Regions from separate parts of the Pseudonocardia kongjuensis genome, predicted to be linked through region 1. Evidence: predicted binding sites of a transcription regulator. Region 1 holds the regulator's gene; each other region holds the start of a gene.
The links. Region 1 encodes LexA, which represses DNA repair genes until DNA is damaged. Its sites were predicted from a motif close to CGAACACGTGTTCG; they were not measured.
Positions count from the first base shown of each region.

Region 2: a site for LexA is predicted at 4,819-4,832, ahead of recA (recombinase RecA). Genes of this name have one in related genera too.
Region 3: a site for LexA is predicted at 3,437-3,450, ahead of ABD160_RS26030 (BldC family transcriptional regulator). Genes of this name have one in related genera too.
Region 4: a site for LexA is predicted at 2,391-2,404, ahead of recN (DNA repair protein RecN). Genes of this name have one in related genera too.

Region 1 is NZ_BAAAJK010000046.1:3,917-11,156, forward strand. It holds gene ABD160_RS27240 (MFS transporter) at 1-749, opposite strand, end outside; gene ABD160_RS27245 (ArsR/SmtB family transcription factor) at 803-1,366, shown strand; gene hflX (GTPase HflX) at 1,359-2,828, shown strand; gene ABD160_RS27255 (hypothetical protein) at 3,035-4,090, shown strand; gene lexA (transcriptional repressor LexA) at 4,259-4,993, opposite strand; gene ABD160_RS27265 (hypothetical protein) at 5,426-5,602, shown strand; gene ABD160_RS27270 (hypothetical protein) at 6,473-6,640, shown strand.
Region 2 is NZ_BAAAJK010000049.1:34,495-41,734, forward strand. It holds gene ABD160_RS28465 (fumarate reductase/succinate dehydrogenase flavoprotein subunit) at 1-567, opposite strand, end outside; gene ABD160_RS28470 (succinate dehydrogenase cytochrome b subunit) at 572-1,282, opposite strand; gene ABD160_RS28475 (LysR family transcriptional regulator) at 1,370-2,329, shown strand; gene ABD160_RS28480 (regulatory protein RecX) at 2,388-3,605, opposite strand; gene recA (recombinase RecA) at 3,608-4,660, opposite strand; gene ABD160_RS28490 (DUF3046 domain-containing protein) at 4,912-5,106, opposite strand; gene ABD160_RS28495 (hypothetical protein) at 5,184-5,345, shown strand; gene ABD160_RS28500 (MFS transporter) at 5,442-6,734, opposite strand; gene ABD160_RS28505 (hypothetical protein) at 6,777-7,240, shown strand, end outside.
Region 3 is NZ_BAAAJK010000036.1:101,039-108,278, forward strand. It holds gene ccsB (c-type cytochrome biogenesis protein CcsB) at 1-209, shown strand, start outside; partial or broken gene ABD160_RS26020 (MinD/ParA family ATP-binding protein) at 1,768-2,679, shown strand; gene ABD160_RS26025 (hypothetical protein) at 2,808-3,038, opposite strand; gene ABD160_RS26030 (BldC family transcriptional regulator) at 3,100-3,312, opposite strand; gene ABD160_RS26035 (DUF4229 domain-containing protein) at 3,570-3,887, shown strand; gene ABD160_RS26040 (1,4-dihydroxy-2-naphthoate polyprenyltransferase) at 4,575-5,471, opposite strand; gene ABD160_RS26045 (hypothetical protein) at 5,625-7,240, opposite strand, start outside.
Region 4 is NZ_BAAAJK010000040.1:26,509-33,748, forward strand. It holds gene steA (putative cytokinetic ring protein SteA) at 1-229, opposite strand, end outside; gene recN (DNA repair protein RecN) at 477-2,333, opposite strand; gene ABD160_RS26640 (NAD kinase) at 2,435-3,358, opposite strand; gene ABD160_RS26645 (TlyA family RNA methyltransferase) at 3,355-4,173, opposite strand; gene ABD160_RS26650 (hypothetical protein) at 4,176-4,382, opposite strand; gene ABD160_RS26655 (HAD hydrolase-like protein) at 4,489-5,484, opposite strand; gene ABD160_RS26660 (hypothetical protein) at 5,481-7,240, opposite strand, start outside.

The DNA.
Region 1 (7,240 bases):
ACCAGGAACAGCACCAGGACCGCGAGGAGGATCCCGCCGGCCAGGTTCGACGACGCGGTGCACAGCACGATCGGCCGCAGCAACCGGTGTCCGACGACGAACCGGAGACCTTCGACGATCTCGGCCCGCACCGTCGTCCCGGTGCGGGCGGGTGCCGGTTCGGTGGTCCGGATCCGGGAGATCGCGATCGCCGACACCAGGTGGCCGGCCGCCTGCGCGGCGATCGCGATCGCCCCGCCGACGAGTTGCACCAGCCCACCACCGAGGGCGGGCCCACCGGCCTCCGCGGCCGCCCGCGTCGACTCCAGCTTGCCGTTGCCCTCCACCAGATGCTCCCGGCCGACCAGGGACGGCAGCACCGACTGGTAGGCGACGTCGAAGAACACCGTCGCGAGACCGGCGAGGAAGGTCACGAGCAGCAGGTGGCCGAACCCCAGCACCTCGTACCACCAGGCGATCGGCACCGTGACGAGGAGCGCGAACCGGACCAGATCGGCGGCGACCAGCACCGGCACCCGCCGCACCCGGTCGATCACCACCCCGGCGGGCAGCCCGATCAGCAGGAACCCTGCGGTCTGCGCTGCGGTGAGCAGACCCATCTGCCACGGCGTCGCACCGAGCGCGGTGACCGCGAGCAGCGGCGCCGCCAGCTGACCGATCCGGGTGCCGACCTGACTCGTCGTCTCCCCGCCCCACAGCAGCAGGAAGTCCCGGTGCCGCCACAGCGCGCCGGTCGCGGATCGGGGCATGGACCGAGCATGCGCCCACTGATTGGAAAACGTCAATCAGTTAACCTGCGACGATGCCTGCCCGCCGACCCGCCACCGAGGCCGAGATCGCCGCGCTGTCCTCGGCCGTCCGGCTGCGGATCATCCGGCTGACCCACGTGGACGCGCTGACCAACGCCGAGCTCGCCGCCCGGCTGGGCCGTGATCCGGCGACGACGCTGCACCATGTGCGCAGGCTGGTCGCGCACGGCTTCCTGGTGGCCCAGCCGGCCCGCCGCGGTGCCCGCGGATCCCGGGAGATCCCGTACCGGAGCACCGGGCTGTCCTGGTCGCTCGACGACGCGGGCAGGCACGAACCGGTGGCCGAGGCGGGACTGGAGGCGTTCCTCGGCGAGGTCGCCGACGTCGGCCCGGCCGCGCTGGATCAGACCCGCCTCGTGCTGCGCCTGCCACCGGAGCGCGTCGCGGCACTGCGCGCCGAGCTGGACGAGCTGCTGGGGCGCTACGCCGCCGAGCCGGTGCTGCCGGCCGCCGAGCCGCTCGCCGTGTACCTGGCGCTCTACCCGGGTGACCCGCCCGGCGAAACGGACCGGACAGCGGCTCGGGGAACGTGGGACACTCGGGGGCAAGATGACTGAAGCCCACACGCCCGCCAGCCCGTCCACCGGGGAACTCGAACTCGAGGAGCGCTCGTCGCTCCGCCGCATCGGCGGCCTGTCGACCGAGCTCACCGACGTCACCGAGGTCGAGTACCGCCGCCTGCGCCTGGAGCGGGTGGTGCTGGTCGGCGTCTGGACCGAGGGATCCGCCGAGCAGGCGGAGGCCTCGCTCGCCGAGCTGGCCCGGCTGGCCGAGACGGCGGGCTCCGAGGTGCTCGACGGCCTGGTCCAGCGCCGGTCGACACCCGATCCGGCGACCTTCATCGGCTCCGGCAAGGTCGACGAGCTCGGCGTCGCCGTGCGCGCCGCGGAGGCCGACACGGTGATCTGCGACGGCGAGCTGTCGCCCGGTCAGCTCCGTCAGCTCGAGGAGCGGCTCAAGGTCAAGGTGATCGACCGGACCGCGCTGATCCTCGACATCTTCGCCCAGCACGCCCGCTCGCGGGACGGCAAGGCGCAGGTCGAGCTGGCCCAGCTGTCCTACCTGCTGCCCCGGCTGCGCGGCTGGGGTGAGGCGCTGTCCCGCCAGGTCGGCGGTCGTGCCGCGGGCGGCGTCGGGATCGGCGGCCGCGGCCCGGGTGAGACGAAGATCGAGCTCGACCGCCGCCGGATCCGTGCGCGCATGTCGAAGCTGCGCCGCGAGATCGGCGCGATGCGTCAGGTCCGGGAGACCCAGCGCGGCAACCGCAGGCGCAACGAGGTCCCGTCCGTCGCGATCGTCGGCTACACCAACGCCGGCAAGTCCAGCCTGCTCAACCAGCTCACCGACGCCGGCGTGCTGGTCGAGGACGCGCTGTTCGCCACCCTCGACCCGACCACCCGCCGGACCGAGACGCCGGACGGGCGGGTCTACACCCTCACCGACACCGTCGGCTTCGTCCGGCACCTACCGCACCAGCTGATCGAGGCGTTCCGGTCGACGCTGGAGGAGGCCGCCCACGCGGACCTGCTGGTGCACGTGGTCGACGGCTCCGATCCGCTGCCCGGCGACCAGATCGCCGCCGTCCGGAAGGTGCTGGTCGAGATCGGCGAGGAGCAGGGCGGCAGCATGCCGACCGAGCTGCTCGTGGTCAACAAGACCGACGCCGCCGGCGACCTGGCGCTCGCCCGGCTCCGGCACGCCCAGCCCGACGCGGTGTTCGTCTCCGCGCACCGCGGCGACGGCATCGACCTGCTCCGGGACCGGATCGCCGGCCTGCTGCCCCGCCCGGAGTACGACGTCGACCTGCTGCTGCCCTACACCGAGGGCGCGCTGGTCGCCCGCCTGCACGACGAGGGCGAGGTCCTCGCCGAGGAGCACACCCCCGAGGGCACCCGGGTCCGGGCCAGGGTCGGGCCGGAGCTGGGCACCGCGGTCCTGCCGTTCGCGGTGGCGGGCGGTCCGGCCGGTACCGGCAGCGGGTCCGATCCCGACCTGCCGGCGACGGCGGCGGGGCGCTGACCCGGGCGGTCCGGGCCGGATCGAGGGGCGGGCCGGGCGGCCGCGTCCGGGCGACACGGCGGCGGGCCGCCCTGGGAACGCGGCGGCGGGCCGCCCTGGGCACGCTGTGGCGGGCCGCCCTGGCTCTGGTCCTCGTGACCCTCGGGCCGGCCTGCGCAGTGGCGGCCGCCGGGCCGCCTGCCGTCGGGACGGCCGGAGCGCCCGGAATGCCTGGGGCGCCGCCGCCGGCCGCGCACCCGGTCGTCCCGCCGCCTGACGCCGACCCGTCGTCCCTGGACGAGCCGCGCCCGGTCTGCACGATCGAGGATCCGCGACTGGCCGAGATCTCCGGGCTCGTCACCGACGGCGCACCGGGGGAGCCGCCGCAGCACTTTCACGCGATCGTCGACGGCGGCGGCACCGCCGAGGTGTTCACCCTCGATCCGGTGGGTTGCACGGTGACGGCCCAACGGGACGCCCCGGTGCGGGTCACCGACGTCGAGGATCTCGGCCGCACACCGGACGGCGGGCTCTGGCTCGCCGACATCGGTGACAACACGGCGCGCCGCGAGTCGGTGCGCCTGGTCGTGCTGCCGGTCGACGGACCGCCCCGCAGCTACGACCTCGTCTACCCGGACGGTCCGCGGGACGCCGAGGCGGTGCTCCTCGCCGACGACGGGACCCCGCTGATCGTGGACAAGACCACCGGGGCGGCCGGGCTGTACCGGCCCGCGGGGCCGCTCACCGAGGACTCGGCGGTGGCGCTGGAACGGGTGGCCGACGTCGTCCTGCCGTACTCGGCGACCACCGGCGGCCCGCTGGGCGCGGTCGGCACGCGGACGATCACCGGCGGCGCCGTCGGACCGGTCGCGGCGGACGGCGGGCGGGCCGCGGCCCTGCGCACCTACACCGACGCCTGGCTGTTCCCGCTGCCCGACGGCCCGGTGACCGGGGATGTCCTGGTCGGGGCGCTGGGCGGGGCCCCGCTGCAGGTGCCGCTGCCCGGTGAGCCGCAGGGCGAGGCGGTGGCTCTGGACGGCCGCGGGACGCTGCACTCCGCCACCGAGGCGCGGGGCCTGTCCCCGGCCGCGATCCGGTCGGTCGCCGGTGCGGTTGCCGCCGCGACGGCACCGGCCGCGCCGGTCGCGGCCCAGCCGGCGGAGGCGCCCGACGTCCGGTCCTTCCCGCCGTGGCTGCCCGCCGCGGCCGGGATGGCGGTCGTCGTCGCGGTGCTGCTCGCCGGGGTCGGGGCGATGGCGCTGCACGGCCGCCGCAGGCGGTGACCGTGCCCCGGTCCGGGATCGGCACCGCGCCCCGGCTCGGGATCGGCACCGTGGCCCGGCTCGGGATCGGCACCGTGGCCCGGCCCGGGATCGGCACCGCGCCCCGGCCCGGGATCGGCACCGTGCCCCCGCCGGGGGTCGGCACCGTGCCCCGGCCCGGGGGTCGGCTCAGAGCCGGCGCAGCACCGCGACGACCCGGCCCAGGATCGACGCCTCGTCACCCGGGATCGGCTCGTAGGCGTCGTTGGCCGGCATCAGCCAGATGTGACCGTCCCGGCGCCGGAACGTCTTGACGGTCGCCTCGCCGTCGATCATCGCCGCGACCACCTCGCCCTGTTCCGCGACCGGCTGCTGCCGGACGACGACCCAGTCCCCGTCGGTGATCGCCGCGTCCACCATGGAGTCACCCTTGACGTTCAGCAGGAACAGGGTGCCCTCGCCGACGATCTCGCGGGGGAGCGGGAACACTTCCTGCACGGCCTGCTCGGCCAGGATCGGCCCACCGGCGGCGATGTCGCCGAGCAGCGGCACGAACGCGGGTGCCGGACGCTCCGAGCGCCCTGCCTCGGTGTCGGCGTCGGTCCCGTCGCCCGCGGCGGTCTGGTCGGGGCTGCGCACGTCGACCGCACGGGTCCGGTTCGGGTCCCGGCGCAGGAATCCCTTGCGCTCCAGGGTCCGCAGCTGGTGGTGCACCGACGACGTGGAGGTCAGCCCCACCGCGTCGCCGATCTCCCGCACGCTCGGCGGGTAGCCGTAGCGGTCGACCCAGTCCCGGATCACCGCCAGGACCTTCCGCTGCCGCGGGGTCAGACCGCGCGTGTCGGCCGGGGGCTCGGGGAACTCCCGGACGTCGGCGGAACCCCGCCCGGGGGACGCACCGCCTCCGGACTCGTCCGCTGCCATCGCATTCGCCTCCTCGAGGATGTACCGGCACGGACACTAGCCGCCTTCGGCCGGTCCGCCAAACATGCGTTCGAAGTTCGTCACCCGCGTGTCGTGGATTCCGTCGGGCACCGGTGGTACAACATCGCACAGGCGTTCGATCGAACATCGATTCGAGCGCCGGGGTGTCCGGGGCGGGCGTCCCGTGCGGGCAGGGAGGCGAGCGGCATGGGTGTGGTGACCGAGGTCCGGCCGTGGGAGGTCGGGCGGCAGGCGCGATCCGTGCCGCCGGCGAGCCCGGGGCGAACTGAGCAGTCGAGGCGGCCGATGCAGCCGACGCGGTCAGCGCAACGGGCGCGGCCGGTGCAGCCGGTGCGGTCGGCGTGGTCGGCGCGGCCGGTGCGGTCGGTGCGGCCGGCGCGAGCGGGGTGGCCGGTCGCCCGGGCGCGGGGTGTGGCGGCACCCGGTGGCGTGCTGCGGCGGGCCGTCCAGGGACTGGGGATCGGGCTCGCCTCGGCGGCGACGGTGATCGGGCTGGGTCTGCTCGCGGAGGTCTCGGCAGCGGTGGTGGCGCCGGTGTCGACACCGCCGTCGGTGGTCGTCCAGAGCGTGCTGCCGGCCGGCCACTGAGCCCGGCCGGAGCGGGCTGAGCAGCGGCGATCCGATTCCTGTCGGTGCCCGGTGCTACACAGCTCGCACGCCCGTTCGACCGGCCCCGGGGAAGGGCCGGGCGGGATGGGCAGGACGCGTGGCCGGGTGTGGCCGGCGTCGACGGTGACCGTTCCGCCGCAGCAGGCGGGTGGTCCTCGAGGAGCAGGAGGAGCCATGCGAGAGCTCGACGTGCGTGAGGTGGCACCGCGGCCACGGACCGGTCGGCCGGGCCGGGCGGCGGCCGCGAATGCGCCGCAGTGGTCCGGCGCTGCCGGGGTGCGCGAGCGGGTGCGTGCGGGGGCCGCCCATGCGGTGCGCTGTGCCGGGGCGCGGCGTCCGGCCCGCGGATCCGCGGCGGCCCGGGCCGCCGCCCGGTGGGACATGCCCGTCCCCGGATCCGAGGTGCCCGAGCGGGCCTCCGGTCCGGCGTTCGGCGCGCCCCGGAGGGCCTCCGCTCCCGTGCCCGGTGCCCCCGAGCGGACCTCCGGTGCCCCCGAGCGGGCCTCCGGTCCGGCCGCCGGTGCCCCCGAGCGGGCCTCCGGTCCGGCCGCCGGTGCCTCCGAGTGGGGCTCCGGTCCGGTCGCCGGTCCGGTCGCCGGTGCGGCCGCCCGGACCTCCGGTCCGCGCACATCGCCCGCCGGCCCGGGAGCGGCGTCCGGCGCGGCCCCGGCCATGGCATCGAGCGTGGCGTGCCCTGCTGCGTCCACGGCGTCCCGGGTCGCCGGGTCCGGCGTGGCCTTCACCCGGTATCCCGGGGCGGCTCCGGCCGGGCACGCGACTGCGCGGGTCCGCGCTGTCCGCCCACCGGGGCGCCACTGCGTGGCACCTGCCCGGCTGCACCGTCCGGTGGTGCGACGTCGCTCACGGGGTGAGCGACTGCTGGCCGGGGTCGCCACGGTGGTCTGCTCGGCCACGGTGGTCGTGGTCCTGGGGCTGCTCGGGGATGCGGCGGCCGGATGGAACGCCGAGGTCGCCCCGGCACCCGGGCCGGCGGCGACGGCTCCGGCCGCTCCGTGACGCCGGGCGCGCCGGGTACCCGCAGGGGCCGACCGGGGACCGCGCCGCATGCGATCCGACCGGTCGGCCGCCGTGCCGTGCGCTGCGGCGGGCCGACCGGGGTCCGCGCCGTATGCGATGCGAACTGGTCGGCGGCCGTGCCGTGCGCTGCCGGGCCGAGCGGGGTCCGCGCCGCATGCGATCCGACCGACCAGCAGCCGTGCCGGGCGTCGCCCGCCCGACCGGAGACCACATCGGGCACGGTCGCCGCGCGTGACAGGAGCCTTGCCGCCCGGCGCGTCGGGATGGCGTGTCCCCGACCCGCGACACCGTCCGTCGCGGTCCGCCCGGGGCGCCGGACGGACCCCGGGATCGCGTCACGCGCGCTGATCAGGGCGGATGTGCAGGTTCATGATCCGTGTGCTCCGGCGGCCGCGCGGGGGCCGTGTGCGACCCTCGTTCCCGATCGGGCGAAGCTCGGCGCCATACCGGACCCGGGGATGGCGCACCCCAATATGTAGGGGTTACATTGGTGTCGTTCTCCCACTGGTTGGGGGAGCCGTCACCGCGGTACATCGCGGTGCGGGGCGGAGAATTCCCGCCGGGTCACGGGAGAAGGGG
Region 2 (7,240 bases), on a different contig from region 1:
GATCAGGAGCTGCTGGCCGGTCTGCCCGCGGGCGTAGAAGGTGCGGGAGACCTGCACGCCGCCGAACGAGCGGGTGTCGAGCAGGCCGCCGTAGTCGCGGGCGAACGGGACGCCCTGCGCGACGCACTGGTCGATGATCTGCCGGCTGATCTCGGCGAGCCGGTGCACGTTCGACTCGCGGGCGCGGAAGTCGCCGCCCTTGACGGTGTCGTAGAACAGCCGGTAGACGCTGTCGCCGTCGTTGCGGTAGTTCTTCGCCGCGTTGATACCGCCCTGCGCGGCGATCGAGTGGGCACGACGCGGGCTGTCCTGGTAGCAGAACGTCTTGACCTGGTACCCGGCCTCGCCGAGGGTGGCCGACGCGGCGCCGCCGGCCAGGCCGGACCCGACGACGATGATCTTCTTGGACCGCTTGTTCGCCGGGTTGACCAGCTTCACGCCGAACCGGCGGCGTTCCCAGCGGGTCTCGATCGGGCCGGACGGGACGGCCTTGTCGACGACCTGGTCGCCGACCGTGTAGTCGGCGTAGCTCACGTGGTGGGTGGGGGCGTCAGTCTTGTCAGGCATGGATTCAGACCACTCCGAACGTGACGGCGAGGGGCACCGAGATGAACCCCAGGGTGAGCACGGCGGCGAACACCGTGGCCACCGTCTTGATGGTGCGCTCCCGGGTGTTCGAGGACCATCCGAGCGTCTGCATCCCGGAGAAGATGCCGTGCCGGACGTGCAGTCCGAGCGCGACCACCGCGAGGACGTAGAACAGCGTGACGTACCAGCGGTCCGGGGCGAACCCGGCGCTGATGTTGTTGTACGCCTCCAGGTGCACGCCGTTCGGGTTGGCGACACCGACCGTGAGGTCCAGGATGTGGTAGACGACGAACAGCACGATGATCACGCCGCCCCAGCGCATGGTGCGGGCCGCGTAGCTGCCCTTCACCTGGTGCGAGCCACCGGCGTACTTGATCGGCCGGGCCCGCCGCGCGCGCAGCGTGAGCACGGTCGCCGCCCAGATGTGCGCGATCACCGAGACCAGCAGCACCACCCGGACGATCCACAGCATCCCGCCGTAGGGCAGGGCCGGCTCGAGCAGGGTGCGCAGCCAGGCCGCGTACTCGTCGATCGACTCGGGACCGAAGAAGATCTTCAGGTTGCCGATCATGTGCAGGACGACGTAGAGCAGCAGGAAGACGCCGCTCACCGCCATCACGAATTTCAGGAACGCGCTGGGCGTTCGGGGACGCCGGGGCTCGGCTGCGCCGCCCGCCCGGGACTTGTCGGACATCGTGACCACAGCGTCCAGTGGACATAGCAACACCCGTGGCCGTCCAATGCATCGAGCGGCCTACTGTCATAGCCGTAGGCTATGCACGTGACACTTCAGCAGCTCATGTACTTCGTCGCCCTGGCGGACGTGCGCAGCTTCACTCGTGCGGCCGACCAGGTCGGGGTGGCGCAGCCCACTCTCAGCAGGTCGCTGCGGGCGCTGGAGCAGGAGCTGGGGGCCCCGTTGATCAACCGTGGCTCGGTGGTCACGCTCACCCCGGCCGGTGAGGTGGTGCTGCCGCTGGCCCGGCGGATGCTGGCCGACTCGGACATGGTGCGCACAACGGTGGCCGAGATGGTGGGGTTGCGCAGCGGGCGGGTCCGGGTGGGCGCGACGCCGTCGCTGTGCATCGGGGTGCTCTCGGACGTGCTGCGGGTGTTCCACGCCCGGCACCCGGAGATCCACGTCGAGCTGGCCGAGGACGGCTCGCAGCCGCTGGAGACCTCGCTGGTCCGCAACGAGCTGGACATCGCGCTGGTGATCGTCCCGCCGGACGGGGTCGATCCGGCCCTGCACAGCGCCCCGTTGCTGCGCGAACGGCTGTCGGTGGCGTCCCCGCGCGCCCGGCGTCCGCTGACCGCGCGCCGGACGATCTCGGTCCCCGAGCTCGCCAAGCACGACCTGGTGATGGTGCGGAAGGGCTACGACCTGCGGGAGGTGACCCTGCGCGCGTACGCGGTGGCCGGGGTGACGCCGAGGATCGCGGTGGAGGGCGGCCAGATGGACGCGGTGCTCCGGATGGTCGAGGCCGGCACCGGGGTCGCGGTGGTACCGGATCTGGTGTTCATCGGGCGGCCGCGGCTGCGCCGGACCGTGCTGACCCCGGCCCTGCACCGGACCGTGGCGCTGGCCCGGCGTGTGGACATCGCACCGACGCCGGCCGTGACGGCGTTCGCGGACATCCTGCTGGAGCACATGTCGGACACCTCGGCCTCGCTGCGGTCGGGGGCGAACGACGTCCAGGTGCTGCACCGGCACCGGACCGGCCGGGAGCTGCTGGGGTGAGGTGGGCCGCGCGACGCGACGCAGCCTGGCTCGGTGCGGTGCCGGACCGGCCGTGTCGTCAGTCGTCGGGCGGGGCCTCACCGAGCTCGTCGACGTCCGCGCCGGCGGCGGCGATCTCCTCCTTCACGACGCCGTAGGCGACCCCAGGGCCGTAGCCCTTGCGGGCGAGCATCCCGACGAGCTTGCGCGCGGCGGACTGGCGCTGCTCGCGGGAGCCGACGGGCATGCTGCGCAGCCGGCGCACGACCAGCTCGCGGGCGCGGGCGCGCTCGGAGTCGTCGTCGATCTCGGTGAGGGCCTCGTCCGCGGTGTCCCGGTCGATCCCCTTGCGGTGCAGCTCGAGTGCGATCGCGCGCTTGCCGAGTCCGCGATGCCGGTGCCGGGAGCGGACCCACTGGTCGGCGAACGCCTTGTCGTCGACCAGCCCGACCTCGTCGAAGCGGTCCAGCACCTGCCGCGCGACCTCGTCGGGGATCTCCTTGCGGCGCAGCGCATCGCCGAGCTCCTTGACCGAGCGGGCCCGGTCGGTGAGCAGGCGCAGGCAGATCTCCTTCGCCCGGGCCTCCTCGTCGACCGGGGTGCGGGCCCGCTGCGTTCCCCCGGGCGTCGACCCGCCGGCCGGCCCGCCCGCGCGGCGGCGCCGGGCACCGGAGCGCTCGGACGGCCGGGAACGATCAGACTGATCAGACCGATCGGACCACTCGGGCTGATCGGGCCGAGCGGGCTGATCGGGCCGAGCGGTCTGACCGGACCGCTCGCCACTGCCGGACCGGCGCCGTGCCCCGCGGGGGGCTGCGCGGCGCCCGGGCCCGTCGTCGAACGTGGCGATCCGGGGAGCCTGCGCTCCGGGCGCACCGGCATCCGCGCTCAGCTCCTCGAACGACACGACCCGCCCGGGCCCGCCGGGCTGCTCCGGACCTCCCGGGGCACTGTCTGCCGGCTCCCCCGGCCCGGCTGCGGCGGGATCGGGAGCGGCATCGGTGGCCGGGTCCAGGATCGGGTCGAGGGCCGGATCCAGGGTGGGGTCGACGAGCCGGACGGCGCGCTGACCGGCGTCGCCCCACGGATCGCCGGCTGACGGATCGCCGGACGGACCGCCGGCCGACGGACGGTCCGCAGCCGGACCCTCCGCCGCCGGGCTCGCACCGAACAGCTCGTCGAGCGAGACGGTGCGGGCCCGGCCGGTCGCCGGGCCGCCGGTCTCCGTGCCGCCGGTCTCCGTGCCATCGGAGCCGGGCGGTCCGCCGCCGGCGGACCCGTTGTGCTCGCCGGGCACGCTCAGAAGTCGACCGGGGCCGGGAGGGGCTCGACCGGCGCGGCCTGCTCGGCGTCGAGAACGGCGCCGATCCCGAGCTTCTCCTTGATCCGCTTCTCGACCTCGGCGGCGACGTCCGGGTTCTCCTTGAGGAACTTCCGGGCGTTCTCCTTGCCCTGCCCCATCTGGTCGCCCTCGTAGGTGTACCAGGCACCGGACTTGCGGATGATCCCCTGCTCGACGCCCACGTCGATCAGCGAACCCTCCTTGCTGATCCCGATGCCGTAGAGCACGTCGAACTCGGCCTGCTTGAAGGGCGGGGCCACCTTGTTCTTGACGACCTTGACCCGGGTCCGGCTGCCGACCATGTCGGTGCCGTCCTTCAGGGTCTCGATCCGGCGGATGTCCATCCGGACCGACGCGTAGAACTTCAGCGCCTTGCCGCCGGTCGTGGTCTCGGGGGACCCGAACATCACGCCGATCTTCTCGCGCAGCTGGTTGATGAAGATCATCGTGGTGCCCGAGCTGTTCAGCGCACCGGTGATCTTCCTCAGCGCCTGGCTCATCAGCCGGGCCTGCAGGCCGACGTGGCTGTCGCCCATCTCGCCCTCGATCTCGGCGCGCGGCACGAGCGCGGCCACCGAGTCGATGACGATGAGGTCCAGCGCGCCGGAGCGGATCAGCATGTCCGCGATCTCCAGCGCCTGCTCGCCGGTGTCCGGCTGGGAGACGAGCAGCTCGTCGGTGTTCACCCCGAGCGCCTTGGCGTACTCCGGGTCGAGCGCGTGCTCGGCGTCGATGAACGCCGCCACGCCGCCCGCCGCCTGCGCGTTCGCCACGGCGTGCAACGCGACCGTGGTCTTACCGCTGGACTCCGGGCCGTAGATCTCGATCACGCGGCCGCGCGGGATCCCGCCGACCCCGAGCGCCACGTCGAGCGCGATGGAGCCGGTGGAGATGGCACTGACCGGCGCGCGCGTCTGGTCGCCCAGGCGCATCACCGATCCCTTGCCGTGGTTCTTCTCGATCTGGGCGAGGGCGAGTTCGAGCGCCTTCTCGCGGTCCGGAGCGGACATCTCTTGACTCCTCGCTGATGTGCGATCGGGGCCTGCTGCTGTCTTTCGGGGAGGCACACCGCAACGGTATGGGGTACCCCTGACAGTTTCGGCGGCCGGATCGGCAGCTGTGGACAACTCACCGGGAACCGCTGCGGTCTCCCACCCGGAACGGTAGCCGAACACGCGTTCGAGCGGACACGGCGACACGCCGACCGGATGCCCCCGGGAGCCGAACGGTCACCCGGCGTCGCGGCCCACCCGGACCGGGCTCAGCGTCGCGCGGCGGGCACGTCGTAGGCGTCGCACACCGCGCGCCACACCCGGCGCAGGTCGATCCCCGACTCGATCGCCTGCTCGACGGTCTGCCCGTCGAGCTCGGCGAACACGTGGTCCCGGGACAGCGACGACGCCCGCACCGCCCCGAACTCGCCTTCCATCAACTCCCGGAAGTGGCTCATCCGCACACCGTCGAGGGTAGGCCCCGGGGCGCGGGCGCGCGGCTCCCGCCCGTCATCGCCCGGCCGTCGGTACGATGGGAGTTATGTCCGAACTGCTTGCCGCCGCGCCCGTCGACGTCGCCGACGAGGTCCTCGCGACGACCGGCATCGGCTCGCCGCTGGCCTGGCAGATCGTCTCGCTGCTGGCCCTGCTCTCCGCGCTGTTCGTGCTGCTGCGCTGGTGGAACCAGCAGCGCAAGCGCTGACCGGCCACCGGACCGCGACGCAAGGCCGTGACACCGGGCCGTGACACCGGGCCGTGACACCGGGCCGTGACACCGGGCCGCTGAGAGTCGCACCGCTCAGCCCGCGGCCGGGCGCGGCACCGCGCGCAGCACCACCAGCAGGAACGGCACGGTCAGCAGCGCCGCGAGGATCCCGAGCACCGAGTAGGACGCCACCGTGACCACGGCCCCGGCCACCAGGCCGGCCGCCGCACCGGCCAGGTTCATCGCCACGTCGACCGAGCCCTGCACCCGGGGCCGGTCGGTGACCGGCACCGCGGACGTCAGCAACGCCGATCCGCCGACCAGCGCCGCCGACCAGCCCAGGCCGAGCAGCACCAGCCCCGCGGTCAGCACCCCGGTCGCGGTGGGCGCGGCGGACGCGCAGAGCGCCGCCGCGGCGACCAGCGTCACCGTCGCACCGGCCAGCACCGCCGCGGCGCCGAACCTGTCGGCGAGCCACCCGAACACCGGGCTCAGCGCGTACATCCCGGCGATGTGCATGCTGATCACGAAGCCGACCACGCTCAGCGCGGCACCGCCGTGGTCCATGTGCACCGGCGTCATCGACATCAGCCCGACCATCACGGCGTGCCCCAGCACGATCCCGGCGGCCCCGGCCAGCGCGGGACGGGAGCCGCGCAGCACGGTCCGGACCGGCGTCGAGGGCCGGTCCCGCCCGTCCTCCGGGACCGGGTCACCGGCCAGCTCGCGGGCCCGGGTGAGCGGATCGGGCCGCAGTCCCGCCCAGCTCACCAGCAGGGCGCAGCCGAACGCCGCGGCGCACAGCAGGTACGGCCCGGCCGCCGGTTCCAGCCCCAGCCCGGCGGCGACGTCCTGCAGCGGGCCGAGCAGGTTCGGCCCGGCGACCGCGCCGACCGTCGTCGCCCAGACGACCAGCGCCAACGCCCGGCCGGCCCGGTCCGGCGCCGCCAGGTCGGTCGCGGCGTAGCGGGCCGCCAGCCCGACGGCCGTCCCGGAACCCATCAGCACCAGCGACACCAGCAGCACCGGGGCCGCGCCGGCGGCCGTTCCGATCACCGCACCGATCGCCCCCACGAGCGCGATCAGGTATCCCCCGGTCAGCGCCGGGCGACGACCGCGCCGCCGGGCGATCCGGGCGACCACCGCCGCGGCGCCGGCGGCGCCCAGCACGATCGCGGTCGAGGCCAGCCCGCCGACCGTCGGCGATCCGGTCAGCCGGGCGGCGACCAGCGGGCTGACCGCGATCGACGTCGCCACCGCCGTCCCGCCGAGCACCTGACCGGTGGCGAGCACCACCAGCAGCCGGCGCTGGGCGGGGTCCTGCAGGTGCGGCGTGGCGGTCACGCCGGGATGCTGCCCCGCGCGGTCGTCCGGCGCCAGCCCGATAGGCTCCGCGCCCGACCGGCACGAGCGGGAAGGACGGCACCGATGGCACGGACGAAGGACGGGACGGGCATCGAGGACGCGTACCGGCTGGTGTCCGACGTCCTGGAGGGAGCGGTCCGCGAGACCCTCGCCGAGCCGGGGCCGGAGCCCGCGCGGTTCGCCGTCCGGCAGCTGACCTCGGTCGACGACGAACTGCCCGACGAGGCGACGCCGCCGGGCTGGTCGCTGGCCTTCCTGGTGCTCGCCGACTGGTACGACGCCGCACGCACCGCCCTCGCCGACGACGACGGGCGCGCCGACCGCGCGCTGGGCTGGGTCTCCGAGCACCTCGGCCGCCGGTTCGCCGCGCGCGCCCGGTACACCGTCGCCCCGCTGGTCGATCCGGCGAACGCCCGGGAGACCTCGCTCTACGTCGAGGCGCTCGGCGAGGACTTCCTGCCGACCATGGTCTGGACGGTCGCCGGGCTGGTCGCGGAGTACCCCGGCCGGGCGGCCGGCGACGACCG
Region 3 (7,240 bases), on a different contig from region 1:
GGGGCCGGTTCTGGGGCTGGGACCCGAAGGAGACGGTCGCGTTCGTCGCGTGGGTGCTCTACGCCGCCTACCTGCACGCCCGCGCCACGGCCGGCTGGCGGACGTCGCGGGCGGCCTGGATCAACTCGGCCGGCTTCGCCACGATCGTGTTCAACCTGTTCTTCATCAACATGGTGGTCGCCGGACTGCACTCGTACGCGGGGGTGTGAGGCGCCTCGACCACCGGGTTCCGCACGGCTACCGTCGGTTCCCGTGAGTGAGAACGGTTCCGGCGAGCAGCCCGACGGGTCGGTGGGCCGCTACGTGCGGGAGCGCTGGGGCGCGGCGGAGTCGTCCGGACGGTCCTTCGGACGGCGTCGTCGCACGTCCGGTGATGACGCAGCGCAGCCGGAGGGCGGTGCTGCGCAGCCGGCCGCGTCGCAGCCGCGCCCGCCGTCGGCGGCCGAGCGGGCGGCGTCCGCACCCGCCCCGGGCCGTGCCGCGGTCGGCACCCAGACCCCGCCGGCCGGTTCGGTGTGGGGCAGCGAGCTACCGGAGATCGACGACGACCTGGTCGACGAGATCGACCCCTCCACGCCGCCGCACGGGCTGGACCTGTCGGCGCTGCACGAGCGGTCCGACGCGGAGCGGGAGCGGCCCGCCGGGCCCGGCCCGGCCGCCGAGGCCCGCGCCGACGACGGCAGGCACCGGGCACCCGAGGACCTGTACCCGACCGGTCAGGACGTCGGCCCCGACGACACCGGTCTGTACCGCTCCGGTGGCGCGGCCGATCCGGAGCCGTGGTGGACGGTGCCGGGCCGCGGCGGGCACGACGACGAGCCGGGCGGCGAGCTGATCTGGCGCCGCCCGGACCCGCCGTCCGATGAGGAGCAGACCCACGCCGACGACGCCGACGTGACCGCCACCGACGCGCACGCGGTCGTGTCGCCGTCGTGGGGCGGGCCCGGCGCCGGGACCGCCGGGGCGCAGGACCGGGACGTGCCCGATCCGTCGCCGGACGGTGCGGGCGCGGATCGGGACCGTCCGGTCCGGCCGGGCGGGACGGTGGACGACCGGCCGGACGGTTCCGGCGACGCCGCCGGTCCGGCGCACGGTGCCGTTCCGGTCGGGGGTGCCCCGGGCGGTGGCGTCCGGGACGACGGCGCCGGGGACGGAGGTCCGCCGGGGGCCGGTGGCCCGGGTGGCGGCGCGGCGTCCGGTGGTGCGGCCGGCCCCGGTGGCGCTGCTGCTGGCGCGGCCGTCGCCGGTGACGGGACGGCCGGCGGTGGCGCGGGGTCCGGTGGTTCGGCGGCTCCCGCCGGGGGTGCGCCCGCCCCCGGCGGCACGCCCGGCCCTGGCGGCACGCCCGCTCCCGGTGGCACGACGACCTCCGGTGGCCCGACCTCCGGTGGCACCGCCGTCGGTGGTACCGCCGCCGGTGGCACTGCTGTCGGTGGTGCGACCGCCGCCGGTGGCCCGACCGCTGTCGGTGGTGCGACCGCTGTCGGTGGTGGGACCGCCGCCGGTGACGCGACCGCCGGGGCCGCGGCCGCACGCGGAACGGGCCAGGCCACCGGCCGTCCGGCGGCGGACCGGCCGTGGCGGAGCTCGTGGGACCGCGATGCGGCCGAGCGCGAGGCGTCCGACCGGGCGCGCCGGGACAACGGCTCCCGCACCGGCGGGGCCCGGCCGGCGCCGGAGTCCGGGTCACGCCGGCCGCGCTGGACCGCGCCCGAGGCGGTCGAGGCCCGCCACGGGCAGCACCGCCGGAGCGACGGCGCGCACGGCGGGCTCGACCTGACACCACACCGGTCCGGCAGCCCGCGGCGACCGCCGGAGAGCGGCTGGCGCCGGTTCGTCTACCTGCTCACCGGTGGACTGGTGAACCCGGGGGAGAGCCCCGCCGAGCTGCACCGCCGGGATCTGGTGTCCCGGCTGAACCGGCCGCTGCTCAACGCCCACAAGATCGCGATGCTGAGCCTCAAGGGTGGCGTCGGGAAGACGACGGTCACCGCGACGCTGGGTGCGACGTTCGCCTCGCACCGCGGTGACCGGGTCGTCGCGGTGGACGCGAACCCGGACCGGGGGACGCTCAGCCAAAAGATCCCGCTGGAGACGACCGCGACCGTCCGGCACCTGCTCCGCGACTCCGACCGGGTGCGGCGCTACACCGACGTCCGCTCGTACACCTCGCAGGGGCAGTCGCGGCTGGAGGTACTGGCCAGCGAGCAGGACCCGGCCGTGTCGGAGGCGTTCAGCGAGGACGACTACCGGCGTGCGGTCGACCTGCTGGAGCACTTCTACAACCTGGTGCTGACCGACTGCGGGACCGGCCTGATGCACTCCGCGATGTACGGGGTGCTGGGGATGGCCGATCAGCTCGTGATCGTGTCGTCCGGGTCGATCGACGGTGCCCGCAGCGCGTCGGCGACGCTGGACTGGCTGGACGCGCACGGCTACGGCAATCTCGTCCGGAACGCCGTCGTCGTGATCAACTCGGTGTACCGGCGGGCGGGCGGCGGCGTCGACCTCGACCGGGTCGCGGAGCACTTCGCCGGCCGGTGCCGGGCGGTCGTGCGGGTGCCGTTCGATCCGCACCTGGAGGAGGGCGCGGAGATCGACCTCGACCGCCTGGAGGAACCGACCCGGACCGCGCTGCTGGAGCTCGCCGCCGCCGTCGCGGACGGGTTCCCGGTCTGAGCGTCACCGCCGGATGTGACCGGAAACACTGAAGGGCGGCCCACCGGAGCCGGTGGACCGCCCTTCGGTCAAGACTTCTTGGGACTCTGGTCGGGCAGATCGGAGGGGCTGGGACGGGCTCGGTCCGGTCAGGTCCGCTCCGGCGGGTCCTCCTGGTTGCGGACCTTCTCGTCGAGTTCACGTAAGAAGTCCGGGTCGTCATCGGGACCGGTCGCGCGCGGCTTCTGCGCCTTCTGACCGGTCATCCAGGGGAGCTCGGGCTGCGGGAGCCTGTCGGCGACCACCTGCTCGGACCGGAGGGTCCGGACGAGCAGCACCGCGACGACGGCCGCGCCGAGCAGAAGGATCAGGAACAACATCAGGCCACCTCCGCTGTCCAGCGTAGCGAAGGTGGCCTGACGTGCGAGTGAAGTCGCGGGTTCAGCGGAGCCCGGGGCTCGCCTCGCTGGTGAGGTCCGCCAGCAGTCCGCGGACCTCGGACTCGCGGAAGCGGCGGTGGCCACCGGGGGTGCGGATCGAACCGATCCGCCCGGCGGACGCCCAGCGCGTCACGGTCTTGGGGTCGACGCGGAAGAGGGTGGCGACCTCGCCCGGGGTCAGCAGTCGCTCGGGGGCCTGCGTCGGAGCTGCCATGGAATCCTCCCGGAAATGCAGCGTGGTGCCGAGTCGCGGTGCCGGGAGGGATCTCCCGAAGCTCCTCGGAGCGGTCACCGCTCGTTGTTTCCGGGCCATCGTGACACCTCAGACCCCAGGTACTCGAACGGTTGTCCGGAGGTAAAGGGTTCTTAAAGGGCAAAGCCGATGAAGTTCCTGAAGCGGACATCACGGGTGGTTCCCGTCTCCGAGTGCGCGGCTCCGGGCTCCGGCCGCAGGACCGTACCCTGGACGGCATGACGTCCCCGACGACACCGCCGCCGCAGGCCGCGGCGCGGGCTCGCGCCGGCGAGCCCGGGCTGGCCGCCACGGTGGCGCTCTACGCTCTCGCCCGGCTCGGTCTGCTGGCCGTCATCGCCCTGCTGCTCGGCCTCGCCGGGGTGCCGCTGCTGGTCGCGTTGCTGGTGGCGCTGATCGTGGCGCTCCCGCTGTCGATGCTGCTGTTCCGCGGTCTGAGGTCCCGGCTGGACCGGGCGCTGGCCGTCGCCAACGCCCGCCGCTCGGCCGAGCGGGAGTCGCTCCGGGCCAAGCTGCGCGGCGACGACCGCAACTGACCTGCCGGCCCCTGTCCACGCCCTGTTCTCGCCGCGGCGCGTTCCGCGGAACGGGATCACGGTGGCTGCGCGCCGTGGGTGAGGAGCACGGCGCGCGTGTCCGGCGTTCCGCGGAACCGCGGTGCCGGGCGTCCGGCGTTCCGTGGGGCGGTGTTCGGTGCGAGGGCGTTCCGCCGGGGCGGTGCTCGGTGTCGGGTGTTCCGTGGGGCGGTGTTCGGCGTCCGGCGTTCCGCGGGGCTGTGTCGGGTGTCCGGCGTTCCGCCGGGGCGTTCGGTGTCAGGGCGGCGTTCCGCGGAACCGCGTCTGGTCGCCGGCGTTCCGCGGAACGCGGTGCCGGAGCGCGGCGCAGTGGCCGGGTATCCCGGCCGCCGTGACGTCCGGCACCCGGTGGCGCGGCCGTCGAGCGGGAACCTCGGCCTGTCCCACCGGACCGACCCCGGTGCGCCGGCCCCCGATCCGACCCCGGCCCCCTGTGCCCGGCCGACCGATCCCGCCCGCGTTCCGCGGAACGCGGCTGCCGGTTCCCGTTCCGGTACCTCGCACAGCCCGTGAGGGATCCTGTGCAGCGGATGGTGGACGCGGCGGACCCACCGGCCCGGCGGGCGTTCCGCGGAACGTGGCCGGCACTGCGCCGGGGCCGGGAACGGCTCTCGGGCCCGGACCCGACTCCCGGCGGCTCCCCGGCGCTCAGCCGCCCGCGATGCCGCCGCCGAAACCGACCGCGAGACCGACCCCGACGGCCAGCGCCCAGGCGAGCAGCAGCAGACCGGTGTCGCGGAGCACCGGGATCAGCTCCGGACCGTCGGCGCCGCCGAGCACCGCGCGCACCGGACGCACCGCCGCGGGCAGCGCCACCAGCACAATCAGCAGGCCCGGCCGGTCGAACGCGGCGGCGACGGCGATCACGAACGGCACCAGGACGAGCGTCACGTACAGCGTGCGGGTGGCGGGTCCGCCCAGCCGCACCGCGAGCGTCGTCTTGCCGGCGATCCGGTCGCCGGGGATGTCGCGCAGGTTGTTCGCGACCAGCACGGCGCAGGTCAGCAGGCCGGCGCCGATCGACACACCGACGGTCGCCGGGTCCACCGCCCCGGCCTGGGTGAGCGCGGTGCCGAGCACCGCGACCGGGCCGAAGAACACGAACACGGCGACCTCGCCGAGGCCCGCGTAGCCGTACGGGCGGCTCCCGCCGGTGTAGAACCACGCCCCGACGATGCACAGCGCCCCGACGGCGATCAGCCACCACTGGCCGGACACGGCGGTCAGCGCGATCCCGGCGAGTGCGGCGACGCCGAAGCAGCCGAACGCGGCCGCCTTCACCGTCGCGGGCCGGGCGGCCCGGGAGCCGACCAGCCGCTGCGGTCCGACGCGCTCGTCGTCGGTGCCGCGGATGCCGTCGGAGTAGTCGTTGGCGAAGTTCACCCCGATCACCAGCGCGACCGCGACCAGCAGCGCGAGCAGCGCGGAGCCGGGGGCCACGACGCCGGCGCCCAGCGCCGAACCGGTTCCGACGAGGACGGGGGAGATCGCGGTGGGCAGGGTGCGCGGGCGCGCTCCCTCGATCCACTCTGCCGTGCTGGCCACGACGACGAACCTATCCCGCGCGGGAGGCCCGGGCCCGCCGGACGTGCCGCCCGGGCAACGACGGCGGAACGACGACGGCGCAACGACGACGGCGGAACGACGACGGCCCCGCCCGGATCGTCGTCCGGGCGGGGCCGTCGTGCGGCGGGTCGGTCAGCGTCCGCCGGAGGGCGCGCGCTGGGCGGAGCCGGGGACGGGGGCGCCGGCCTGCGGCGAACCGTCCGGGACGGACGCGGGATCGCCTCCCGTGCCGGCCGGGCCTGCCGGGTTCGCCGGGGGAGCCCCGGATCCACCGGCCGGGCCGGCCGCCGGGTCCCCGGGCCCCGCGGCGCCGTCGGCCGGGGCAGCGGGCCCCCCGGCGGTGCCGGCCGGATCCGCCGGCGCGGCCGGGTCGGCAGCATCGGCCGGGGAAGCCGGGGAAGCCGGGGAAGCCGGGTCGGCAGGCGAGCCCGGGGAGCCCGGGCCGGCCGGGTCGACGGGGGAGGCCGGGTCGGCGGGGGAGGCCGGGTCGGCCGGTTCGGCAGGCGAGGCCGGGGCGTCACCCGCGTCGCACCCCGGGAGATCGGCCGGCAGCTCACCGAGCACCGACGCCGGCAGGTACTGGCCGTCGCCGATCCGGACGAATCCGCCGTCCCCCTCGCCGTGCGTGCACTGCACCGGGACCTCGGTGGTGTTCACCGCGATCCCGACCGACTCCGCGCCGGCCTCGGGACGGGCGAGGATGTCGGTGTCCGGCTCGTCGCCGGCCCGGACGGCGGACAGCTTCTGCGAGCCCGTCCACAGGTAGTCGACCTGCACCTGGGAGTTGTCCTTGAGCCCCAGGACGTCCCAGAAGATGCCGTCGCCGAGGTCGATCCCGGCCGGGTTCGCGACCCGCCGGCCGAACTGGTCCTTGCCGCCGTTGTGCCCGTTGCGTGCGGCCGCGGCCTGCGGGACGCCCTGCGGCAGGTCCTTCCACATCTCCCGCTGCGACGACGGGTTCCAGTAGTCGTCCTTGGTGTTCCACGGGCCGATGTCCCAGACCGGCGCGATCGCGCAGCGGCCGTTGGGCGCGCAGACCTTCACCGAGTAGTCGGTCTTGCCCTTCCCGGACAGTGCGCGCCGGGACGGCAGCGCGACGAACCGGTCCCGCGGGACGATCTTGTGCCCGTTCGCGGTGGTGCCACCGACCAGACCCTCCCGGGTGGCGAACACCGAGTAGCTGCGCGGGGCGGCCTCGGTCAGCGGCCCGGCCTCGGTCTCGGTGGTCGGGGTGGCGGTCAGGGTCACCTCGCGCACGGCAGGCCGCGCGTCACCGGTGCCGGTGAGCACCAGCCTGCCCTGCACCTCGCGGGCCGCCTCGGGCAGCTCGGTCCGGTCGTCCTCGGCGGGGATCCACTCGGTCCAGCCGCCGCCGGCGGTGCGTCCGCGGACGTCGATCGTCGCGCTCGACCCGGGAGGGGTCTCGGCGACCAGCGCCGAGCGCACCTCGCGGGTCGGCGCCTCCAGGGTGTGCGGTTCCAGGGTGAGCAGCCCGGTCGGGACGACGTCGACCGGATCGGCCGACGCCTCGGTGGCCCCGTCCTCGACCGGCGCCCCGACGGCGGTCGCCGGGTCGAACCGGGCCCCGCCGTCGTCGACGACGATCCCCGGCCCGCTGCCCTCGGCCAGCTCCGGCTGCCAGCTGGTTCCCGGCTCGGCCGCCGCGGCCGGCACCACGGCGACGGCGCAGAACGCCCCCGCCGCGGCCAGCAGGCCGACGCTTCGCAGCCCGGCCCGCGTGATCCTGC
Region 4 (7,240 bases), on a different contig from region 1:
GGTTGGGGAACCGGCCGGAGATCGACGGCGCGGCGTTGACGACCGCGGCGACCCGGGCGGCCACCAGCGCGTCGGCGGTGGCGCGGTCGAGATCGACCTGGTCGAGGACGGCGATGTCGCCGGGCCGGAGCCGGCGCAGCAGGGCCTCGGTACGGCGGTCGGTGCGGACCGGGCCGGTCAGGCCCGGCAGCTCCGGTCGCGAACGGTGCAGCAGGCCGGACAGCTTCATGGGTCGCACTGTGGCAGGTGGGACGGCTGTGACGGCGAAGGCACGCCGGGCCGGGCCGCCGGTTCCCCCGCCGGGCCGGGCGGTCTCACCCGGTTGCCGGACGCCCCGGTGCGACCATCCCCGGGTCCCGGGCCGGCCCGGCCCCGCCGCGGGTCCCGGACCGGCGCGCGGTCCCGGGCCGGCCCGATCCCCCGCCAGCCGGGCCCCGGGCCGTGCGGGCCCCGGGTCGGAGCGGTCCCGGTGCCGCTCACCCCGCTCGCGGGACGCTCCGGCGCCGGGCCCGGCCGGTGGTCGCCGCCGCTCCGGTGCGCCGCGACCGCGCCTCGGCCAGGTCGGCCGGCTCGGCCGCGGTGGACTGCTCCCGGCGGTCCGCCTCCCGGTGCGCGGTGGCAGCGGCGAGCAGCTCCTCGGCGTGGGCGCGGCCGGTGTCGGTGTCGTCCATCCCCGCGAGCATCCGGGCCAGCTCCGCGGTGCGCTCCCCCTCCGCGAGCCGCTGCACGCTGGAGCGGGTCACCCCGGCGGCACCGGACGCCTTCTGCACGACGAGATGCCGGTCCGCGTAGGCCGCCACCTGCGGCAGGTGCGTCACGACGATCACCTGGTGCCGGGCCGCGAGCCGGGCCAGCCGGCGCCCGATCTCGACCGCCGCCCGGCCGCCGACGCCGGCGTCGACCTCGTCGAACACCATGGTCGGCACCGGATCGGCACCGGCCAGCGCGACCTCGAGCGCCAGCATCACCCGGGACAGCTCGCCGCCGGAGGCACCCTTGTGCAGCGGCTGGGCCGCGGCTCCGGCGTGCGCGACGAGCCGGATCTCGACCTCGTCGACACCGCCGGCACCGGCATGGCACTCGCGGCCGCCGACCACCAGCACCGGACCGGAGTCGCCCGCCGGGCGCGGCGCGACGCCGACCTGCAGCCGGGCGTCGCGCATCGCGAGCCCGGCGAGCTCGGCGGTCGTGGCCTCCGCCAGCCGCCCGGCCGCCTCGGTGCGGGCCGCGGTCACCGCCGCGGCGTGCCGGGCCAGCTCGGCCGCCAGCTCGTCCCGGCGGGCGGCGAGCCCGGCCAGCGCGTCGTCGGAGGTGTCGAGGCTGCTGAGCCGCTCGCGGGCGGTGTGCGCCCAGTCCAGGACGCCGTCGGTGTCGGCGGCGTACTTGCGGGTGAGCGAGCGCAGCTCCGCCTGCCGGGCGAGCACCTGCTCCAGCCGTTCCGGGTCCGCGTCGAGCCGGTCCAGGTAGCCGGACAGCTCGGCGCCGGTGTCGGCCAGCACGGCCAGCACCTCCGCGAGCCGCGGCCCCAGCTCCCGCAGCGCCGGGTCACCGCTGCCCTCGGTGAGCGAGCGGGCCTGCCCGACGAGACCGACCGCGCCGGGGAGCTCACCGTCGTCCGGACCGCACAGCGCCGCCCTGGCGGACTCGGCGGCGGCCCGCAGGTCGTCCGCCTCGGCCATCCGGCGGGCCAGCTCGACGAGCTCGCGGTCCTCCCCCGGCTGCGGATCGACGGCCTCGATCTCGGCCAGGCCGTGCCGCAGCATGTCGGCCTCCTGGGCCAGCCGGCGCGCGTTGCCCCGGCGCTCGGCCAGCTCGGCGACGACGGCGGTCCACTCGGAGCGCACCCGCCGGTACTCGGCCAGCGGGACCGCCACCGGGTCGCCGGCGAACCGGTCGAGCAGCGCCCGCTGGTCCGAGCTGCGGAGCAGGCGCAGCTGGTCGTTCTGGCCGTGCACCGCCAGCTGCGCCTCGGCCAGCCTGCCGAGCACCCCGACCGGGACCGACCGGCCGCCCAGGTGGGCCCGGGACCGGCCGTCGGCGGAGACGGTGCGCGCCGCGATCAGGGTGCCGTCGTCGTCCGGTTCGGCGCCGACCTCCTCGGCCAGCTCGACCGCCCCCGGTGACGCCGCGAAGCGGCCCTCGACGACCGCCCGCTTCGCCCCGGCCGACACCCGCGACGACTCCGCGCGGCCGCCGCCGAGCAGGTTCAGTCCGGTCACGACCATGGTCTTGCCCGCGCCGGTCTCACCGGTCAGCACGGTCAGGCCCGGGTCGAGCTCCAGGGTCGCGTCGTCGATCACTCCGAGGCCCTGGATCCGCATCTCGGCCAACATGGGTGGGACCATACGTTCGAACCCTGACGGAGAACATCGCCGACACGCGCCGTGGGCCGAACAGGTGTTCGTACGGTCGTCCCCGTGCGCCGAGCGGTCGATCAGGTGTTCGACGACCGCCGTTGCTGGGCGCCGCGCCAGCCCCGTACCGGGAGATCGAACTTGCGGACCAGCCGGTCGGCGAACGGCTGCGCGGCCAGCCGCACCATCCGCACCGGCTCGGCGGCGCGGGTCAGCTCGACCCGGGCGCCCGGCGGCACCGCGATCGTCCGGCGGCCGTCGCAGTCCAGCACCGCGGACGGTCCGTCCGCGGACACCTCGATCGCGACCGCGCTGTCCGGCGCGACCACCATCGGCCGGGCGAAGAGCGCGTGCGCGTTGCTCGGGACGACCAGCATCGCCTGCACCTGCGGCCAGATCAGCGGGCCGCCCGCCGAGAACGCGTACGCGGTGGATCCGGTCGGTGTGGAGCACAGCACCCCGTCGCAGCCGAACGAGGACACCGGCCGGCCGTCGACCTCCAGCACGACCTCCAGGATCCGGCCCCGGGTGGTCTTCTCGACGACGGCCTCGTTGAGCGCCCAGGTCCGGCCCAGCACGTGCCCGTTGGAACGGACCACGGCCTGCAGCGTCGTCCGTTCCTCGACCTCGTAGGCCCCGGCGGCGAGCTTGTCGAGGGCCTCGTCGAGGGTGTCCTCCTCGGCCTCGGCGAGGAACCCGACGTGGCCCAGGTTCACCCCGAGCAGCGGCACCCCGGACGGCCGGGCGAGATCGGCGGCGCGCAGCAGCGTCCCGTCGCCGCCGAGGACGAGGACCGCCTCCGCGCCGGCCGCGCAGTCCGGCCCGGCCGCGACCTGGACGGGCGCGAGATCGGCCGGCAGATCGGGATCGGCGCCGATCTCCGCCCACTCGTCGGCCAGCACCCGGGTGCGCAGCCCCAGCGCGCCGAGCTCGGCCATCACCCGCAGTGCCGTCTTGCGGTTCGCCGGACGCCCGGTGTGCAGGACGAGCAGGACCTCCCTCATGCCGGGCCGTCCGCGACGGCGGCGGCCAGCATCGGCTCCAGCTCGGGGCCGGGACCGGGTTCGCCGCCGTCGGGGCGCCGCAGGTGCAGGAAGTACTCGACGTTGCCGGACGGGCCGGGCAGCGGGCTGGCCACGGCGCCGAGCACCTGCAGCCCGAGCCCGCCGGCCGCGGTGGCGACGCCGTGCAGCGCCTCGGTGCGCAGTCCCGGGTCGCGGACCACCCCGCCGGAGCCGAGCCGCTGCTTGCCGACCTCGAACTGCGGCTTGACCATCGGGAGCAGGTCCCCGCCGGGAGCGGTGCAGGCGGCGAGCGCGGGCAGCACCGTGCGCAGCGAGATGAAGGACAGATCGGCGACGGTCAGGTCGACCGGCCCGCCGATCTGCTCCGGTTCCAGCGCGCGGACGTTCGTGCGGTCGTGCACCCGGACCCGCTCGTCGGACTGCAGCCGCCAGACGAGCTGGCCGTAGCCGACGTCGACGGCGACGACCTCGCGGGCGCCGCGGTCGAGCAGCACGTCGGTGAAGCCGCCGGTGGAGGCGCCTGCGTCCAGGCAGCGCCGCCCCGCGGGCTCGACGGCCGGGAAGGCCGCCAGCGCGCCGAGCAGCTTCCGGGCACCGCGCGAGGCCCACTCCGGGCCCTCGTCCGGCCGGACGACGACGGGTGCGTCCCGTTCGACGACCGTCGCGGGCTTCGCGGCGGGCATGCCGTTCACGGTGACCCGGCCGGCCGCGATGAGCTCGGCGGCCTGGCCGCGGGACCGGGCGAGCTTGCGCCGGACGAGCTCGGCGTCCAGCCGTGCGCGGGTGGGCGGCACGCTCAGTCCCGTTCCGGCCCGGCGCCCAGGGCGCGGCCGAGCGCGGCGTGCACCCGCTCGAACGCGGCCGGGTGCTCGGAGACCGGCCGGTCGGCGAGATCGTCGAGCCCGGCGACGGCCGCCTCGACGTCGGCACGCAGCGCGGAGACCGGCCGGTCTGCCGCCTGCCGCGGGTCACCGGGACGCGGGCCGGGGGTGGGGACGCTCATCGATGATCTCCGGGGACGGGGGTCTCGCTGGCCACGGTAGCCGAACGCGGACGGGTGCGACCGCGGGCACCGCCCTCGCCCCGCCCACCGGACGGGGCGGGCGTGCTCAGCCGCCGAGCCCGAGCTCGTCGAGCACCCCGGCGGCCGCTCCGCCGTCGGCGGTCACCGGGCCGGCACCGTGCTCCCAGGCTGCCGCGCACAGCGCGCGGAGGGCGTCGACCGCGGGCTCGGGTCCGGTACCGGATCCGCTGAGCCGCAGGCCGTCCGGTCCGTGCTCGACCTGCCAGCCGGGCCGCGGCCCCGGGGTCAGCTCGTCCGGGTGCCGGGCGAGCGCACCCAGGTCGGCACCGAGGTAGGTGGGGCGCAACGCGGGTGGTGCGGCGAGCAGGTCGGCCGGCCCGTTCACCCCGGTCAGCACCATCAACGACGGCGCCCGCAGTGCGTGCGCGCCCTCGATGTCGGTGTCCAGCCGGTCCCCCACGACCAGCGGCCGGGTCGCGTCGCCCTGCGCCTCCCGCAGCAGCCGCGCGGCGGGCTTGCCCGCGACCTGCGGTTGCGCGCCGGTCGCGGTGCGCACGACCTGCACCATGGAGCCGTTGCCGGGCAGCGGGCCGCGGTCGGTCGGCAGGGTCGGGTCGACGTTCGAGGCGATCCACAGCGCGCCGGCCCGGACCGCGACGACGGCCTCGGCCAGCATCCGCCATCCGGTGTCCGGCGAGTGCCCCTGGACGACGGCGACGGCCTCGCCCGCCGTCCCGACCACCGTGAGCCCGCGGGCCCGGACCTCGTCGGCGAGCGCGTCGGTGCCGACGACGAGGACCGGCGCGCCGGCCGGCAGCTGCTCGGCGAGCATCGTGGCGGCGGCCTGCGAGCTGGTGCGGACGTCCCCGACGCCGGCCGGGAACCCCAGCTCGGTCAGGTGCGCCGCGACCGCCGCCGGGCTGCGGGAGGCGTTGTTCGTCACGTAGACGGTCGGCACGCCGCGCGCGGCCGCGCCGAGCACGGCGTCCAGCGCGCCCGGGACGACCTCGGGCCCCCGGTAGAGGGTTCCGTCCAGGTCGGCGAGCAGGACGTCGTGGCGGGACAGCAGGTCGTCGGTCATGAGCGGGCCGTCCCCGGGTCCGCGGGCCCGTCGGCGGCGGGTCCGTCGGCCGCCCCACTGTCGGTGGCGGCACCGTCGGTGGCAGCACCATCTGTGGCAGCACCATCTGTGGCAGCACCGCCAGTGGTGGGGCCGCCGGCTGCCTCGCCGTCAGCGACGGCACCGTCAGTGGCGGGGTCGTCGGCTGCCTCGCCGTCAGCGACGGCACCGTCGGTGGCGGGGTCGTCGGCTGCCTCGCCGTCAGCGACGGCACCGTCGGTGGCGGGGTCGTCGGTGGCGGCACCGTCGGTGGCGGGGCTCGCCGGAGCGGACGCGCTGTCGGGTCCGTCGGCACCCACCGGTCGCTCGGCGTCCACCGGGGTTCCGGCGGGATCGGCCGTGGCCGCCCCGTGGTCGGTCGGTGCGTCGTCGGCGTCCCGGACCGCGACGTCCGGCGCCGTGCTGCCGCGCTGGTCATCGGGCGCGGGAGCCGGGTCCTCGTGGCCGTCGTCCGCGGGTTCCGGGTCCGGCCGGTCGGCGGTCGCCGGTGCGGTGCCCTCCGCGTCCGCGGTGGCCGGTGCGCCACCGTCCGGATATCCGGTGGGGGCCGCGCCGCCGACGGGCGTGCCGTCGACCGGTCGTTCGGCCGGTCCGGTGGTGTCGGGGGACGGATCGGCGGCGCCGCGGGGGTCCGGGCTGTCCGCCGGGTCGTCCGGCAGCTCCTCGTAGCCGATGGTCAGCTCGTCGTCGTCGGACGCGGGGAGCTCCTCACCGGTCAGCTCGGCGATCCGGGCGGCGGCGTCGGTCTGGCCCTCGGTGTCGGCGTCGTGGGCGTGCACGAACCACTGGATGGCGTCGGCCTCGCGCCCGGCGGCGAGCAGGTTGTCGGCGTAGGCGTAGAACAGCCGCGGGCTCCACGGGTCACGCGCGGCCGGGTCGAGCTCGGGCACCTGCAGCCCGACGACGGCCGCGTCGAGCTCGCCGAGGTCGCGCCGGGCACCGGCCGCGACGATGAGCAGCTCGATGCGCTCCTCGCGGCCCAGGTCCCGCGACTCGGGACTGCGGGCCAGGTCGAGCGCCCGCTCGGGCCGGCCGAGCGCACGCTCGATGTCGGCCATGACGTGGACGTGCCCGGGGCCGCCGCCCATCCGGCGGGCGGCGCGGAACTCGCCGAGCGCCTCGTTCCACTCGCCGGCGTGGTAGGCGACGATTCCGGCCGCCTCCCGCACGACGGCGATCCGGGAGGCGCGCCGCCGTGCGTACCGCACGTGCTCGAGCGCCAGCGTCGGGTCCTCATCGACCAGGATCCCGGCCGCGACCAGGTGCCGGGCGACGCTCTCCGCGGTCTCCTTCTGCAGCCCGCGCAGGTCGCGCCGGACGCTCGGGTCGAGCTCGGCGGACGAGACCGAGTCCGGGAGATCCGGCTCGGCGACGAACGTCCGCTCCGCCGACTCCGGGATACGACGGGGGCGGTCGCCGCCGTCGCGGCGGTCTCCCCTGTCTCCCCGGTCTCCCCGGTCACGGCGGGCTCCCCGGTCACCGCGGTCTCCGCGGTCGGGGCCGCCGCGCGAGTCCCGGCCGGGGCCTGCCCGGCGGTCGTCGCGGCGCGCGGGCCGGTCGTCGCGGCGATCGCGATCGGCCCGCTCGCGGTGCGGTGCCGGACGGCCGGACGGCCGGGACTCCGGGGACCGGTCGGCGACGGTCTGCCCGTCCGGCGACGCGGTGGCCGCCTCGGACGTCGCGGGTCGGGCCCGCTCGGTGTCGGTGTGGCCGCTGG